Regions from separate parts of the Anoxybacillus sp. ST70 genome, predicted to be linked through region 2. Evidence: a T-box and tRNA genes for the amino acid it is inferred to sense, from the RefSeq annotation. Region 2 holds a T-box; the other holds one or more tRNA genes.
What was found. The T-box of region 2 lies ahead of K1I43_RS04290 (valine--tRNA ligase). A T-box ahead of a tRNA ligase gene usually reads a tRNA of that ligase, here a tRNA-Val.

Region 1 (4,465 bases), on a different contig from region 2:
GATGAACAAGGAAAGTTGACGGACGAACTGAAAGAAGCGATTACAAAAGCGACGAAACTGCAAGAAGTAGAAGACTTATATCGTCCATATAAACAAAAGCGACGAACAAAAGCGACAATTGCGAAAGAAAAAGGGTTGGAACCTTTTGCAGAATGGTTATTAACGTTTCCGAATGAGTCGATTACAGAACGAGCACAATTGTTTATTGATGAGCAAAAAGAAGTACATACGATCGAAGAAGTGATCCAAGGTGCGAAAGATATTATTGCTGAAAAAGTGTCCGATGACGCCACGCTTCGTCAATGGATTCGTCAGCAAACGTGGCAAACAGGAATGATCGTTTCTGTTGGAAAAGAAGTAGAAAAAGACGAAAAGCGTGTATTTGAAATGTATTACGATCACCGTGAACCGGTCGCTAAAGCGCCTGCCCACCGTGTTTTAGCAATGAACCGCGGCGAAAATGAAGGAATTTTACGCATTGCAATTGATGTAGATGCTGAACGAATCATTACATACATTCGTAAACAAGTTATACAAAATGAGCGCTCATCGGCAGCTGACATTGTTGCTGAGGCGATTGAAGATGCATATAAACGTTTGATTGCTCCGTCTATTGAGCGAGAGGTACGAAATGAGTTGACAGAACATGCGGAAGAACGAGCGATCCACATTTTCGCTGAAAACTTACGCAACTTGCTGCTGCAACCACCGTTAAAAGGCAAGGTCGTTTTAGGGATCGACCCAGCATATCGTACAGGATGTAAGTTAGCCGTCGTCGATGAAACCGGAAAGGTACTTCATATTGATGTCATTTATCCACATCCACCGAAAAATGAGGTGGAGAAAGCGAAAGAAAAATTAAAGCAATTGCTTCATATGTATCAAGTAGAGTTAATTGCGATTGGAAACGGAACGGCATCGCGAGAGACAGAGCAGTTTGTAGCTGATACAATTTCTGAGTGGGAAGGAAACGTGTTTTATTTAATTGTCAATGAAGCAGGGGCAAGTGTATATTCTGCATCAGATTTAGCGCGTAAAGAGTTTCCACATCTGCAAGTGGAGGAACGAAGCGCTGTATCGATTGCTCGACGCGTTCAAGACCCGCTTGCTGAATTAGTAAAAATTGATCCGAAGTCTGTAGGAGTTGGGCAATATCAGCATGACGTGTCGCAAAAAAAGCTTGAGCAATCGTTGCAATTTGTCGTAGAAACGGTTGTCAACCAAGTTGGTGTAAACGTGAATACAGCTTCTCCAACATTGCTGCAATATGTATCTGGCTTAACGAAGACAGTGGCCGAAAATATTGTGAAATACCGTGAAGAACACGGGAAGTTTACAAATCGTGTGCAATTAAAACATATTCCGCGCCTTGGAGCGAAAACGTACGAGCAATGCATCGGGTTTTTGCGCATCATAGATGGAGATGAGCCGTTAGACCGCACACCAATCCACCCTGAGCGATATGAAGAAGTGTATCAATTGTTACGACGCCTCGGTTTTTCGACAGAAGCGATCGGAAGTGAGCAATTGCGAGTTGCACTTGAAGGGATAAATATAGAAGAAACAGCACAAGAATTGAACATAGGGGTATTGACGCTCCAAGATATTATCGATGCACTTAAGCGCCCAGAGCGCGATCCGCGCGATGATTTGCCGAAGCCAATCCTCAAGCAACATGTGTTGAAGATGGAGGATTTGAAAAAAGGTATGGAATTAGAGGGAACAGTACGAAACGTCGTCGATTTCGGTGTATTCGTAGATATCGGTGTGAAACAAGATGGACTTGTTCATATTTCCAAACTAAGCAATCGATATGTGAAACATCCGCTTGATGTTGTGTCAGTCGGGGATATTGTAAAAGTATGGGTTGATTCGGTCGATTTGCAAAAAGAGCGCATTGCTTTAACAATGATTCCTCCAACATCGGAAAACACACTGTCATGAGCAGTGTGTTTTCCGGTAAAAAAACCAACATTGATTGAGAAGTTTAATTTGAGCGCGATTTTTCTCATAATATGCACGGCGCATTTGGTTTTTTAGCCACATCGGCATGACGATCACCTTCAAATTGTTTTTTATTATGTTATGAGTAAAAGAGCCCAATGGTGAAAGGACGGAAAGAAAATGGATGAGCGCGAGTTGCAGGAGCTTGTTGAGTGCATATCGTTACATATATTTCATAAGCCATTTCGGCATCGAGCACTATTTAATGACCGGTTAAAGACGACAGGCGGGAGGTATTTACTTTCTACACATAACATTGAACTGAATCGAAAATATTACGAACAACACGGGGAAGAAGAACTCATTCAAGTAATTAAGCACGAATTATGCCACTATCATTTGCACTTAGAAGGAAAAGGTTATCGCCATCGTGATCGTGATTTTCGAGAATTGTTACAAAAAGTACAAGCTCCACGCTTTTGCAAACCTGTTGTATTAGCAAAGACAGGAAAGAAATATTATTATGAATGCACATCATGCCATTATATATATGTGCGTAAAAGAGCGATGGATACGAATCGATATGTATGTGGACGCTGTCGAGGAAAATTAAAAAAAATAAAAAGAGAGTGTTGACAAGCCAAATCTTTATATGCTAAATTATAAAAGCCGTCGTTATTCAACGAGAAAAAACAAGTGAGAAAAAGACGGTTGACAGACGTAAAAAGAATAAATATAATATAAGCAGTCCTAATGATTAGATTGTTCCGCAGTAGCTCAGTGACGAGCAACGCTTCTTTGAATAAGTTGCGAGTTGCCTCGATGCATCCATCATCATTGAGTATACTAGTAGAGGAAGAGGCAGTAAAGTTAAACTATAATATTGGTTGGGTAGTATGAGCCACTTTTGTTATTATTCCGCAGTAGCTCAGTGGTAGAGCACTCGGCTGTTAACCGAGCGGTCGTAGGTTCGAATCCTACCTGCGGAGCCATTGGAGAAGTACCCAAGTGGCTGAAGGGGACGGTTTGCTAAACCGTTAGGTCGTTCTTTTACGGCGCGCGGGTTCAAATCCCGCCTTCTCCGCCAGGAAGATAATGAATATGGCCCGTTGGTCAAGTGGTTAAGACACCGCCCTTTCACGGCGGTAACACGGGTTCGAATCCCGTACGGGTCATCCTTTGGAGTGCTCATTTTGTTCACTCCATTTTATTTCGGAGGATTAGCTCAGCTGGGAGAGCACTTGCCTTACAAGCAAGGGGTCGGCGGTTCGATCCCGTCATCCTCCACTCTTGTTGGTCCCGTGGTGTAGTGGTTAACATGCCTGCCTGTCACGCAGGAGATCGCGGGTTCGATCCCCGTCGGGACCGCCATTAAAAAAAGTTTTTATAGCGTTTCAACATACATGTTCAATTGTTTATTGGGCTATAGCCAAGCGGTAAGGCAACGGACTTTGACTCCGTGATGCGCTGGTTCGAATCCAGCTAGCCCAGCCATTGACGTAATGAGCCATTAGCTCAGCAACGAGCAAAACTTCTTCGAATATGTTGCGAGTTGTCCCGACGCACTTGACATCTTGAGTGTGCTAGTAGAGGAAGGGACAGGTAAAGCAAAATTGAATAAGGTTTTTTAATTTATTAATGAGCCATTAGCTCAGCAGGTAGAGCATCTGACTTTTAATCAGAGGGTCGGAGGTTCGAGTCCTCCATGGCTCACCATGTATGCGGGTGTGGCGGAATTGGCAGACGCACCAGACTTAGGATCTGGCGCCTTTGGCGTGGGGGTTCAAGTCCCTCCACCCGCACCAGTCGGTCGGTTTTTTAACAATATGCGGTCGTGGCGGAATGGCAGACGCGCTAGGTTGAGGGCCTAGTGGGGGCAACCCCGTGGAGGTTCAAGTCCTCTCGGCCGCATCTAAAAAACTTGACTTTGATTGATGAAATGTGATATATTGAAAAGGTCGTTAAAAATGCGCCCGTAGCTCAATTGGATAGAGCATCTGACTACGGATCAGAAGGTTAGGGGTTCGAATCCTCTCGGGCGCGCCATGTTTATATCAATGAGGACGGGAAGTAGCTCAGCTTGGTAGAGCACATGGTTTGGGACCATGGGGTCGCAGGTTCGAATCCTGTCTTCCCGACCATCTCGTATGTAATATTGATAAAAATCAATCAACAATATGCGGGTGTAGTTTAGTGGTAAAACCTCAGCCACGAGCGACACTTCGCTGAATCAGCTACGAGTTGCCTCGACGCATCAATCATCTTCGGATTTGCTAGTAGAGGAAGAGGCATGATTGGTCGTAGTATGTAATGTTGATGAAAATCAATTAACAACGTGCGGGTGTAGTTTAGTGGTAAAACCTCAGCCTTCCAAGCTGATGTCGTGGGTTCGATTCCCATCACCCGCTTTGATGTTCCTTGAAAACTGAACGAAGCGAAAAGCGTACAGAAGCTAAGGATAACTTTTCTATGGAGAGTTTGATCCTGGCTCAGGACGAACGCTGGCGGCGTGCCTAATACA
Region 2 (13,194 bases):
CTTCCGAGTTCTTTTTTTAATGGTGACGAAGATAATTGATCAGCATGGCTAACAATTTCAAGTACATTGTATGTGATGTTGTCCGTCGCACGCACAGTCATAACAGGAGTAAACAACGGAACAAGCAAAAGAAGTGTTAAAAACACCGAAACAGCTCTTTTCACCTACCTCTCCCCCTTTCAAAAGTCCTATTTTTTTATCTATTATACCAGTACTCTTGCCATTATTTATATTTATTTTTTATAAAATTTCGTACGTTTGAGATGAAATAAAGCGAACCTGTAATTAAAATGATGTCGTCTTTTCCCACTTGTTTTCGCTTTTCTTTTAGCCATTGTTTCCAATCGTTCGTGCATTGAACGTTTGGATGTGTTGCTTGTTCGACTAGTTGTTCGGCGGAAAGAGCACGTGGAAAATCAAATGTTGTAAACGTCATCGTTTGTGCATTCGTTTCTAGTTTTCGAATCATCGCTGTGACTGGTTTATCGCCTAACGCTGTAAAAAGGACATGAACGCGACGGTTCGGATAATGAGCGTTCATTGTCGCCACAAGGCTATCGATTCCTTCTTCGTTATGCGCCCCATCAATAATAATAAGCGGGCGATCGTTCATCTTCTCAAATCGTCCGAGCCACTCGGCTTTCCGAATGCCGTTATACATATGTTCTCGCTCAATCAAAAACGAATAATACGTGCGTAAATAATCAGCCGCCATTAGCGCAAGTGCTGCGTTTTTCACTTGATGCCCGCCAAACATCTCCGTCGTTACATCATGATATGTCGTAAACGGTGTTTGTAATGAAAACCGTTCCCCATTCGTCGTTGGTTCATGAGCAAAAACGGTAAAATCGCGACCGAGCGCATATACTTTCGAACGTACAGATGCTGCTTTTTCCTCTACAACCCGTACAGCTTCAGGCTGGTCGATGGCGGTGACGACCGGGATGCCCGCTTTTATAATTCCCGCTTTTTCAAACGCAATTTGTTCAAGTGTATTCCCTAATATATGTATATGATCGTAACCGACATTTGTAATCACTGATAAAAGCGGATAAATGACGTTCGTCGAATCTAAACGACCACCAAGTCCTACTTCAAAAATGACGACGTCTTGTACGTTCATTTTTCCAAAATAATAGAGCGCCATAGCCGTAATGACTTCAAATTCGGTCGGACCACCTAATTCCGTCTGTTCTAGCTCTTCTGCTAAAGGCCGAATCACTTGAACGAGTTTCATTAAATCAACGTCACGAATCGGTTGCCCATTGATGCTAATGCGTTCATTAAATTGTTCAACATAAGGCGATGTAAACGTTCCGACACGATACCCTGCTTCTTGTAATATATGACGTAAAAAACAAACGGTTGAACCTTTTCCATTCGTTCCACCAACATGTATTGCTTTTATGCGGCGTTGTGGATGACCGAGCTTTTCCATCATCCATTCCATTCGTTTCAACCCCGGCTTTACACCTAATGATAAACGATTATGAATCCAATCGACTGCCTCTTTATATGTACGAACCATGAAAAATCCCTCCTGTGCAAAATGAAAGACGAATCCAAAGTGGATTCGTCTTTATCATAAAACTATTGCTTTAATTGTGCAAGACGGGCGCGAACAGCTTCACGTTTTTCTATATAGTCGCGCTCTTTTTTCCGCTCCTCTTCGACAACGTGCGCTGGCGCTTTCGCTAAAAAGCCTTCATTGCTTAATTTCTTTTGCACACGCTCGACTTCTTGATCGAGTTTTTGTAACTCTTTTTCGAGGCGTTTCACTTCTTCTTCAATATTAATTAATCCTTCAAGCGGCAAACTGAGTTCCGCACCTGTCACAACTGCCGTCATCGCTTTTTCAACAGTTGGAATCGCTGTGCCAATCACAAGTTCACTTGGATTGCAGAAACGCTCAATATATGAGCGATTTTTCTCAAGCGTTGCTGCAATTTGCTCATCTTTCGCTTTAATGTGCAACGTAATTGGCTTGCTTAACGGTGTGTTCACTTCAGCGCGAATGTTACGCACCGCGCGAATGATATCAACAAGCAAACGCATTTGTTCAGCTGCTTCATGATTGCTTAGTTTAGGACGAACTTGCGGCCACGAAGCAACTGTAATCGACTCTCCTTCATGCGGAAGCTGTTGCCAAATTTCTTCCGTCACAAACGGCATAAACGGATGAAGGAGGCGCATTGTTTGATCAAGCACATAAGCGAGCACTGAGCGCGTCGTCTTTTTCGCTTGTTCATCTTCACCGTATAACGGTAATTTCGCCATCTCAATATACCAATCGCATAAATCATCCCAAATAAAGTTATATAACACGCGGCCGACTTCGCCAAACTCGTATTTATCTGCAAGTTTTGTCACCGTCTCGATCGTTTCGTTTAAGCGCGTTAAAATCCAATGATCGGCAACCGTTTTTTCACCGTTTAAATCGATGTCATCATACGTGAATCCTTCCATATTCATAAGCGCAAAACGAGACGCATTCCAAATTTTATTGACGAAGTTCCATGTCGCTTCGACTTTTTCTGTGCTAAAGCGCAAGTCTTGACCAGGCGCGCTTCCTGTCGCTAAGAAATAGCGAAGCGAATCCGCACCGTACTGATCGATCACATCCATCGGATCGACGCCATTGCCAAGCGATTTACTCATTTTTCGTCCTTGCGCATCACGCACTAATCCGTGAATAAGTACATCTTTAAATGGACGTTTTCCAGTAAACTCTAACGCTTGGAAAATCATGCGCGATACCCAGAAGAAAATAATGTCATAGCCTGTCACGAGCACATCTGTTGGGTAATAGCGATGATAATCTGCCGATGTTTCATCTGGCCAACCCATCGTCGAAAACGGCCAAAGCGCAGAGCTGAACCACGTATCTAATACATCTGGATCTTGCTCCCAATTTTCGATATCTGCTGGTGGCTCGTGGTCTACATACACTTCGCCCGTTTCTTTATGGTACCACGCTGGAATGCGATGTCCCCACCAAAGCTGACGAGAAATGCACCAGTCACGAATATTTTCCATCCAATGTAAGTATGTTTTTTCGAATCGTTCCGGAACGAAATTTACTTTTCCTTCTGTTTTTTGTAGTTCGATGGCAGCTTCAGCAAGCGGCTTCATTTTCACAAACCATTGCGTCGATAAATACGGTTCGACGACTGCACCGCTACGCTCACTATGACCGACTGCATGCATATGTTCTTCAATTTTAAATAGCACGCCTTGTTCTTGTAAATCTTTCACAATTTGTTTACGGCATTCGAAACGATCAAGTCCCTTATATTGAAGGGCGTTGTCGTTCATTGTACCGTCTTCGTTCATCACAAGAATGCGCGGCAAGTTGTGACGGTTGCCGATTTCGAAGTCGTTTGGATCGTGTGCTGGCGTAATTTTGACCGCCCCTGAACCGAACGACATATCGACGTATTCATCGCCAACAATCGGAATTTCGCGACCAACGATCGGTAAAATGACTGTTTTTCCGATAAGGTGTTTGTAACGCTCATCTTCTGGATGAACTGCAACTGCTGTATCGCCAAGCATCGTTTCCGGACGCGTCGTTGCCACTTCAATATAGCCAGAACCGTCCGCAAGCGGATAACGCATATGGTATAGCGCACCTTGCACATCTTTGTATACTACTTCAATGTCCGATAGCGCTGTTTTCGTCACCGGATCCCAGTTAATAATATATTCGCCGCGGTAAATGAGCCCTTTTTTATATAACGAAACGAATACTTCCCGCACTGCTTTTGATAGCCCTTCATCAAGCGTGAAGCGCTCGCGCGTATAATCGAGCCCAAGACCGAGCTTCGCCCATTGCGAACGAATATGTCCCGCATATTCTTCTTTCCACTTCCATGTTTCTTCTACAAATCGTTCACGCCCTAAATCGTAGCGTGTTTTTCCTTCGTGACGAAGCTTTTCTTCTACTTTCGCTTGCGTCGCAATTCCCGCATGGTCCATGCCCGGAAGCCATAAGACGTCGTACCCTTGCATGCGCTTCATGCGTGTAATAATGTCTTGCAACGTCGTATCCCATGCATGTCCTAAATGAAGTTTTCCTGTCACATTTGGCGGTGGAATGACGATCGTAAATGGCTTTTTCGATTCATCGCTTGTTGCTTCAAAAAACTTCCCTTTTAACCACCATTCATAACGGTTTGCCTCGACAGCACGGTGGTCATATTTTGGCGGTAACATAAAAATCCCTCCTTCACTAAAATAAAAAACTCCCTTCATCCGAAAAGGACGAAAGGAGACTCTTTCGCGGTACCACCTTTTTTCTTAAGCAATGCTTAAGCACTCAAATCGATAACGGCGATGCACCGGCTTCTTCTACTGTCGTTCAAAGAAGCAGCTCTAGGGCGACCTTCCGACGACCACAAACCTAGGAAATCTCGCAGCTATTGATTCCCCTCTCTGCAAGGCGGGTTACGCCGTACTCTTCCCTATCTTCGCTTTTTTCTATTCATACATAATACTATATAAAAATCATACGAATCGTCAATAAGGTTTGCCACATTTTCACTCCTTTATACATATGATAAAAAAGAAAAGCTCCTCGAAGGAGCGAAACATGTAAAAAGGATGTGAGCATATGCGTAAACGTTACAATCCGTACGCTTGGCCACCGTGGCTCAGAAAGCTTCGCTTTATTGCTGAACAATGCATCATTCCGATTACTGTTGTTCAAGCGATCCGTACCATTTTATTTCCAACAACAATCGACGTCATTTTACTCGCTATTTTCATTTTTCTTTCATTCGCTTTACATTACGATTGGATTTGATTTGTTTCTTTCTTTTCTTCCCACTTTCCGATGACATATTCAATGTTTTTCATTTGCCAATACGCTCGTTGCCAAGTAGCTGTCATTTGTCGATGATGTCGCTGTTGTTCGTACTGATGAATGAGATGAACAAACCGATGTGGATCCACAAGTAAATGAAAAAATAAAAGTCGTTCATCTTCTTCAAGCGCTAATGTTTGTTCATATTGTGAAAGCCAATGTACAGCGTCATCACATATCATCGGATACGTATGCAAATATTGTCGGAAAAATAAAAGTAAATCATGAAATGGAGGCGCCCAGCGCGCTTGTTCAAAGCTAATAAAATACGATGTTCCGTCGTCTCGTTCGACATAATGTTGAAACGACGGGCGACCGTGAATATAACAAATGCGAACCGTCTTTTTCTCCCGCATTCGCTCGCGCCACTCATTTAACGTATGTTCAGAAAATGCAATGGCACGCATGACGTCAAGAAAATGGGTGCAGCATTGTAGTTGAAACGGAGACATATACCATTGTTTTTCACATGTTTCTATATAATGAGTCAATGTTTTTTTAGCGTTCTCAAGGGAAAGTTTGCGTTCTTCGTAATACCGCTCGATTTCTGTTTCTGTCGTTTGTATTTCTTTTAACGAATGTTTATGCCATCGTGCCAAATCATGAAAAAACGATGCCGCTGGATTCGTTTTTTCTTTTAACCATGGCATAATATAGTACCATTGTCCATCTCTCTTTTTCGTTTCATAAATAGGGATGGCAAGCGGGATGCGTAAGCGATGAGCTTGATCGATCGCCTGCCAATGTGCTAAAGATTTCATTCGTTTAAGCGCATATGTTCCTTTTATTGTTTTCCATTTTTTCACATTCTTCTCTTTTTGCACCGTTTTCATCGCCATGCAACCCTTTTACACTTTGCTTGGCGTTGGAATGTATAACAACTGGCCTTCGTGTATATCCGCACCGCTCTCTAAATGGTTTGTACGCAACAATTGTTGAACAGAGACATCGTATCGCTCGGCAATCTTGTCCAACGAATCACCTTGTTGGACAATACAAATTTTCAAACGTGCAAACGCCTGTTCTTCATTTTTGCCGAATAGCTTTGTTAAGTACAAGGCGTTTTCATTTCGTTTTTCGTTCGTATCTCTCCCTTTCATTTCAAGTTGAAACGATTGTTTTTCTTCTTTTTGTTCTTCTGCTCGTTCATCTTCTACTTGCTCATGTTGAAAAGATGGTTCTTCTACTTGTTCATTTTCTTCATGAAACATATAAAACGTTGGGACGTTGACGATACTCCCTTGTTCTTCTTCTGTTTCTTCCTGTTGATACACTTCTTCCCGAGCAACTGCTTCAAACAGCTCGAAATCGTCTACGTTGTATGGCTCCCATTCGTCATCTTCGCGATCATTATCCATTTGAATACCATGAATCGCCACTTCTGCAATTAAACGTAATTCATCTTTTCTTAAATCATAGTCGAACGATTCAATCATCACATACACTTGTTCAATGTCATCAATTCGCTCTTTCGGTACGGTGACATCGATCGGAAATTGATGCAAAAACTCGCCAATTTGCTCATCATTTATACGTACATGTTCCACATAGCGAACCGCTTCAAACGGTTGATCGTCTTCTCCGTCTTCTTCTCGGTTCGTATATTCTCCTGATAACTCTAGCACCCCACGAATGTACACATAATCTTCTTGTTCCTCAATCGTAATCGTCGGTTGTAGCGAAATGGATAATAATTGATCAACGTGATGTTCACGTCGAAAGGCAATCGCTTCTTCAATTGAAAAACGCAACATGCTCATCTCTCCTTCAACGTCCAAGTCATTTCACATTACTATGAGTATGAGAAGGAAAAAAGAAGTATGCATAAAAAAAGCGACGCCTTATAGGCAATCGCTAATTTTCGCAAACGCACGTCGCGCTGCTTTAATCGTCTTTTCAATATCTTCATCCGTATGGGCAGTCGATAAAAACATGCCTTCAAACTGAGATGGTGGCAAGAAAATGCCTTCGTTCGCCATTTCTTGATAATAGCGAGCAAACAAGTCTAAATCGGATGTTTTCGCCGTTTCGTAATTGATGACACGCTCATTTGTAAAGAAAATGCCGATCATCGAGCCAGCTTGGTTAATCGTATGTGGAATACCGTATGTTTTTGCCGCTTCGCTTAATCCTTCCGCCAATCGATTCGCTTTTTTCTTGAACGTTTCATATGTTTCTGGCGTTAATTGACGCAACGTTTCATAACCTGCTGTCATCGCCATCGGATTTCCGGATAACGTGCCTGCTTGATAAATCGGACCGCTTGGCGCAATTTTCTCCATGATCTCAGCACGGCCACCGTATGCGCCAACCGGTAGCCCTCCACCGATGACTTTTCCAAGACATGTTAAATCAGGAGTGACACTATAATAGCCTTGACCGCTATAATAGTCTACACGGAAACCTGTCATCACTTCATCAAAAATAAGAAGTGCACCGTATTCGTTCGTCACATCGCGCAACCCTTGCAAGAAACCTGGTTCTGGCGGAACGACTCCCATGTTTCCAGCGACAGGTTCTACAATGACAGCTGCGATATCTTCCCCAAACTTTTCGAACGCATAACGCACGCTTTGTAAGTCGTTATACGGGACGGTAATCGTATGTTGAGCAACCGTTTCTGGCACTCCCGGACTATCAGGCAAGCCGAGCGTCGCGACACCTGATCCGGCTTTAATTAAAAGCGAATCCCCATGTCCATGATAACAACCTTCAAATTTCACAATTTTATTTCGTCCTGTATATCCTCGCGCCAAACGAAGAGCGCTCATCGTCGCTTCCGTTCCTGAACTAACCATACGAATGATTTCAATAGACGGCATCCGTTCCATCACAAGTTTAGCAAGTTCATTTTCGATTAACGTTGGGGCTCCGAAACTTGTTCCTGTTTCTGCTACTCGTTTTAACGCCTCAACGACTTGGTCGTTTGCATGACCTAAAATCAATGGCCCCCATGATAAAACGTAATCAATATATTCATTGCCATCAATGTCGTAAATTTTTGATCCTTTTCCACGCGCCATAAAAATGGGATCCATTTTTACCGATTTAAATGCGCGCACCGGGCTATTTACCCCGCCAGGCATCAGTTTCACTGCTTCAGCATACGCTGCTTTGGAACGTTCATAGCTACGCATCACTTTTCCTCCTTTAACCAACGAGCAACGTCTTTCGCAAAATACGTTAAAATTAAGTCGGCTCCTGCTCGCTTCATGCTCGTTAACATTTCAAGCACAACCGCTTTTTCATCGATCCAACCATTTTGTGCTGCTGCTTTTACCATCGCATATTCCCCACTCACATTGTAAGCAACGATCGGCAAATGGAAATGATTTTTCAAGTCGCGAATAATGTCTAAATAAGACAGTGCCGGTTTCACCATTAAAAAGTCGGCTCCTTCGCTCACATCTGCTTGTGCTTCACGAAACGCTTCTAGGCGATTGGCAGGATCCATTTGATACGTTTTACGATCGCCAAATTGCGGTGCGCTATGCGCGGCATCACGAAACGGTCCGTAAAATGCCGAAGCATATTTGACCGCATAAGACATGATCGGGACATATGTAAAGCCTTCTTCATCTAACGCTTGACGAATCGCTGCCACAAACCCGTCCATCATATTGGACGGTGCGATGATGTCCGCTCCGGCTTTCGCTTGACTTACTGCTGTTTTCGCTAACAATTCAAGCGTATCGTCATTGATAATCGTCCCGTTTTCTACGATGCCACAATGGCCATGGCTCGTATAATGACATAAGCATGTATCTGCAATAACAACAAGTTCAGGAAACTCATTCTTTATCGCACGAATAGCACGTTGAACGATGCCGTGTTCACAATATGCTTGCGAAGCAATATCATTTTTTTCATTCGGCACACCAAACACGATAATAGAACGAATGCCTAAGTCAACAGCTGCGCGCACATCTTCAATGGCATAATCAAGCGATTGCTGATATACACCAGGCATGGATGGCACTTCATTTTTTATTTTTTCTCCTTCGATGACAAAAATCGGATAAATGAAATCTTCCGTATGAAGATGTGTTTCACGTACCATAGCTCGTAAATTGGCCGTTTGTCGCAAACGACGGTGACGTGCAAATTGCATATTATTCACTCCTTGAAAAATATTGGTGAAGTTGTTCAACCATCTCATCGATTGTATATGTATGTGGGCAAACGTGAACAGGAAGCCCGAACTGAAGCGCTGTTTGTTTCGTAATCGGACCGATACATGCGATTGTGACGAAAGACAAGTCAACGTTTTCCCCTGCGATCGCTTGTGCAAAACTATGTACCGTCGATGAGCTTGTAAATGTGATCGCATCAATCATTCGTTGCTGAAGAAAATGAATGAGTTTTGGCTTTGCTTCTTCGTTGTATGTCGTTTCGTATACAATCCAATCGGTCACGTTCGCTATGTTGCTTAATTGTTCGCGCAACGTGTCGCGCGCTAAGTTTCCTTTCACAAGCAAAACGTGCGCATTCGCTGAAAGCAACGGCTTTAACGCTTCGGCCAAACTTTCAGCAACAAACTCGTTTGGAATCAAATCAACAACGACGTTTCGTTTTTGCAATGCTTGCGCTGTTTTTTCTCCTACCACCGCCACTTTCGGCCACGTCGGTGGCTTCATTTCGCCAATTTGCTCGAAAAAATATTTAACGCCATTTTGGCTTGTAAATACGATCCAATCAAACGTATGCCACTTGTGCAACAATTGCTGATCCGTCTGTTTCGCGCATACGATGCGAATGAGCGGCAGTTCCACAGGAATTGCACCGTATCGTTCTAACGTTTGCGATAACGCTTTTGCTTGCGCTTTCTCGCGCGTCACAAGCACCCGTTTCCCCCGAAGCATTTATCCCAGCTCCTTTAATACACGTTCAATTAGCTGTTTCGCTCCTCGTTCAATTAATCGTTGTGCCGCTTCTATGCCTACTTCTTCTGGCTCTGTTCCTCGCACAACTTCTTTTAATACTTCTGTTCCATTCGGCGTTGCAACAAGCGCTGTCAGGACGACGACATCTCCATCAACGGATGCGTATCCAGCTACAGGAACTTGGCAACCGCCTTCAATGCGCTGTAAAAATGCGCGTTCCGCACGAACAGCGCGCGCTGTTTTCTCGTCAGTCAGCTTGTTTAACCATTGCAGTAGTTCTGTATCATCTTCCCGACATTCAATGGCCAATGCTCCTTGGCCAACGGCTGGGACACATATGTCGGTCGGTAAATATTGTGTCACTACTTCTTTCGCCCAGCCCATGCGATGCAAACCAGCAGCTGCCAATATGATCGCATCGTACTCATCTGTTTGTAGCTTGGATAAACGAGTGTCAATATTGCCGCGAATCCATTGGATTTTCAAGTCTGGGCGAACGGCTAACAGTTGTGCCGAGCGGCGTAAACTGCTCGTTCCAACAATCGCCCCACTCGGCAATTGTTCAAACGGAATATGCCCTTTCGAAATAAGTACATCACGATGATCTTCACGCTTCGGTACACATCCGATCATTAATCCGTCAGGTAAAACAGCGGGCATATCTTTCATACTATGAACTGCAAAATCAATTTCGCGATCTAGCATCGCTTGTTCAATTTCTTTTACAAACAACCCTTTGCCTCCGACTTTCGATAACGTCACATGTAAAATTTGATCGCCTTTTGTGACAATTTCTTTTACTTCAAACTCAAATGGCGCACCGAGCTGTTTCAGTTGCTCGATGACCCAATTCGTCTGAGTTAACGCTAACTTGCTTCGGCGCGAACCAACAATGATTTTTCTCATCATGCTTTTCCTCCAACAGTCGCTAAAAGTGAAATTGTGATAACGTGCCAAACAAAAAGAAATTAATAAGCAAAATAAGAAACGATCCGATATTCCAAAGCGCCATTTCTTTTCCTTGTATTCCTTTGACAGCTCGCTTATATAAATAAAAACTGTATGTTGCAAATACAGTAAACGAACCGAGCACTTTTGCGTCATATAAAACGAAATGATCTACTTTCATGTATGCCCAAACCATACCTAAAATTAAACTTAATAATAAAACTGGTACACCGACGCCATTTAACACATAGGAAAGATCGTCAAGCTTCGCTAAGTCGCCGAGTCGCCATAACCGTTTTCCCCATTTTTTTTTCTTTAATAGCTCATATTGAAGCAAATATAAAAGCGAAAACATAAATGAAATCGAAAATGCTCCGTACGATAAAATGGCCATCGTAATATGAATAAACAATAGCTCTGACATGAGCTGTTCAGCAATGCCAACAGTGTACGGCGTCGGTGCGAACGTATGCAACGAAAGAATAAAAAACGCTAATACGTTTGTAAAAAAGACGAGGAAATCAACGCGCAGCCATCCGTTAATCGCAAGCGATAACGTAATAAGCAGCCATGCGTAAAACGACAGCCCCTCCGCAAGCGTTAAAACAGGAAATCTTCCTGTTTCGACCATTCTCGCAAAAAAGAAAAATGTTTGCATCCCCCAAACAATAGAAAGCAACCCGAAAGCAATACGGTTTGCCTTCCGGTTGTGGTGAAGAAAATCAATAAAATAAAACAAAACGGACGATGCATGTAAAAGAAGCGAGAGTTCATACCATCTCGTCATGTCAAACATATATGATCTTCCTTACGATTGAAAAGATGGTTCTGTTGCTCGCTCGTGAACACAGCTCATCTCTTTTTGTTGCTGCTTCACTTGTTGTTCAATATTGAAAATTTTCATAAACAACTGAAGCGCTTCTTCTGCATTGTCCTCTGCAGCCAATTCTTTTGCGCGCAAAATCGGGTCACGCAACAATTGATTGACGATGCTTTTTGTATGTTTGTTTAATACTTTTTTATCTCGTTCCGATAAATGTGGCAATTTTCTCTCTAAACTTTTCATCGTTTCTTCTTGAATGAGCATCGCCTTTTCGCGTAAAGCTGCAATAATAGGAACGACACCGAGCATATGCAACCATTGTTGAAACTCGTCCATTTCCTCAGCAATCATGCGTTCAATTTCCTCTGCTGCCTTTTTTCGCTCCGCCAAGTTTGCTTCAACAATATCTTGCAAGTCGTCAATGTCATATAAAAAGATGCTATCTAACTCAGCAAGCGCAGGATCTAAATCGCGTGGTACAGCAATATCAATCATAAAAAATGGACGACCTTTGCGCATTTTTTCAATTACTGCCATCGTTTCTTTTGTGATGACGTATTGCTTTGCGCCCGTCGAACTAATTAAAATATCCGCTTCTAGCAACGCACATTGCAATTGAGATAACGGCTTGGCATCCCCGTTAAATCGTTCCGCAAGTTGCTGCGCTTTTTCAAACGTGCGATTCACCACTGTTACGCGTTTGACGCCGCTTCCGTACAAGTTTTGCAACGCCAATTCTCCCATTTTTCCCGCACCTAAAACGAGCACATGTTTATTTTTCAAATCGCCAAAAATTTTTTTCGCAAGCTCGACAGCTGCATAGCTAACAGAAACCGCATTTGCACCAATTTCTGTTTCGGCATGTGCACGCTTCGCTAATGTAATCGCTTGTTTAAATAGCTGTTTAAACACCGTGCCTATTGTGTTTTCTTGTTGCGCTAAAAGGAAACTTGTGCGCACTTGCCCAAGAATTTGCGTTTCTCCTAAGATCATGGAATCAAGACCGCAAGCGACGCGGAACAAATGTTCAATCGCTTCACGTTCCTCATAAATACGTAAATACGGAACGATTTGTTCTTTATCAAGCCCAAACCAATCCGCTAAAAATGTTTTTATATAATAACGCCCTGTGTTTAGTTGATCGACAACCGCATAAATTTCTGTGCGGTTACATGTCGAGACGATGACGTTTTCTAACATACTTTTTTGCTTTTGTAGCGCTTTCATCGCTTCAGCAAGTTCCGTTTGATTAAACGTCAATTTCTCACGAATTTCGACAGGGGCTGTACGATAGTTTACGCTGACAACGACGACATACATTCCCATCACCCCGAATTTTAAAGTCATCTCATTTCATTATAGCACGTCTATTTTGTTTTTTCCTTATAAAGTGTGAATACAATTTGACAACTTTCGATCTTTCTTAAATGCTGTTCATTTAGTAAACTAGTGAACAGGTGCTGTTTTAAGTGTCGCACGGAATTGGGGGATTTTCAATGAAAAAACGTGGTATTTTTTCTGGCATTATTTTAATCGGTTTTGGAACGTACTTTTTACTAGAGCGATTTTCACTTTTTCCTTCTTTCCATACGTGGCCAACGTTGCTGTTCATGATCGGCATCGCTTTTTTAGGCCAAGCGTATATCGGAAAAGACTACTCCGCTATTTTGTCCGGT

Region 1: it encodes a tRNA-Val, which carries the amino acid that the T-box ahead of K1I43_RS04290 (valine--tRNA ligase) is inferred to sense. The anticodon was not compared.

The regions. Positions count from the first base shown of each region.
Region 1 is NZ_JAHZOF010000011.1:17-4,481, reverse strand. Features, by position in the region: gene K1I43_RS13060 (Tex family protein) at 1-1,944, shown strand, start outside; gene cmpA (cortex morphogenetic protein CmpA) at 1,939-2,052, opposite strand; gene K1I43_RS13050 (SprT family protein) at 2,125-2,580, shown strand; tRNA gene K1I43_RS13045 (tRNA-Asn) at 2,862-2,936, shown strand; tRNA gene K1I43_RS13040 (tRNA-Ser) at 2,939-3,031, shown strand; tRNA gene K1I43_RS13035 (tRNA-Glu) at 3,048-3,119, shown strand; tRNA gene K1I43_RS13030 (tRNA-Val) at 3,159-3,231, shown strand; tRNA gene K1I43_RS13025 (tRNA-Asp) at 3,240-3,315, shown strand; tRNA gene K1I43_RS13020 (tRNA-Gln) at 3,364-3,438, shown strand; tRNA gene K1I43_RS13015 (tRNA-Lys) at 3,585-3,660, shown strand; tRNA gene K1I43_RS13010 (tRNA-Leu) at 3,666-3,749, shown strand; tRNA gene K1I43_RS13005 (tRNA-Leu) at 3,773-3,855, shown strand; tRNA gene K1I43_RS13000 (tRNA-Arg) at 3,914-3,990, shown strand; tRNA gene K1I43_RS12995 (tRNA-Pro) at 4,009-4,085, shown strand; tRNA gene K1I43_RS12990 (tRNA-Gly) at 4,282-4,352, shown strand; partial or broken rRNA gene K1I43_RS12985 (16S ribosomal RNA) at 4,411-4,465, shown strand, end outside.
Region 2 is NZ_JAHZOF010000002.1:223,800-236,993, reverse strand. Features, by position in the region: gene K1I43_RS04300 (Ig-like domain-containing protein) at 1-164, opposite strand, end outside; gene K1I43_RS04295 (bifunctional folylpolyglutamate synthase/dihydrofolate synthase) at 224-1,528, opposite strand; gene K1I43_RS04290 (valine--tRNA ligase) at 1,591-4,215, opposite strand; T-box leader at 4,257-4,479, opposite strand; gene K1I43_RS04285 (hypothetical protein) at 4,613-4,804, shown strand; gene K1I43_RS04280 (protein kinase family protein) at 4,789-5,697, opposite strand; gene K1I43_RS04275 (LysM peptidoglycan-binding domain-containing protein) at 5,713-6,618, opposite strand; gene hemL (glutamate-1-semialdehyde 2,1-aminomutase) at 6,706-8,001, opposite strand; gene hemB (porphobilinogen synthase) at 8,001-8,984, opposite strand; gene K1I43_RS04260 (uroporphyrinogen-III synthase) at 8,977-9,726, opposite strand; gene hemC (hydroxymethylbilane synthase) at 9,727-10,653, opposite strand; gene K1I43_RS04250 (cytochrome C assembly family protein) at 10,676-11,491, opposite strand; gene hemA (glutamyl-tRNA reductase) at 11,504-12,838, opposite strand; gene K1I43_RS04240 (LiaI-LiaF-like domain-containing protein) at 13,015-13,194, shown strand, end outside.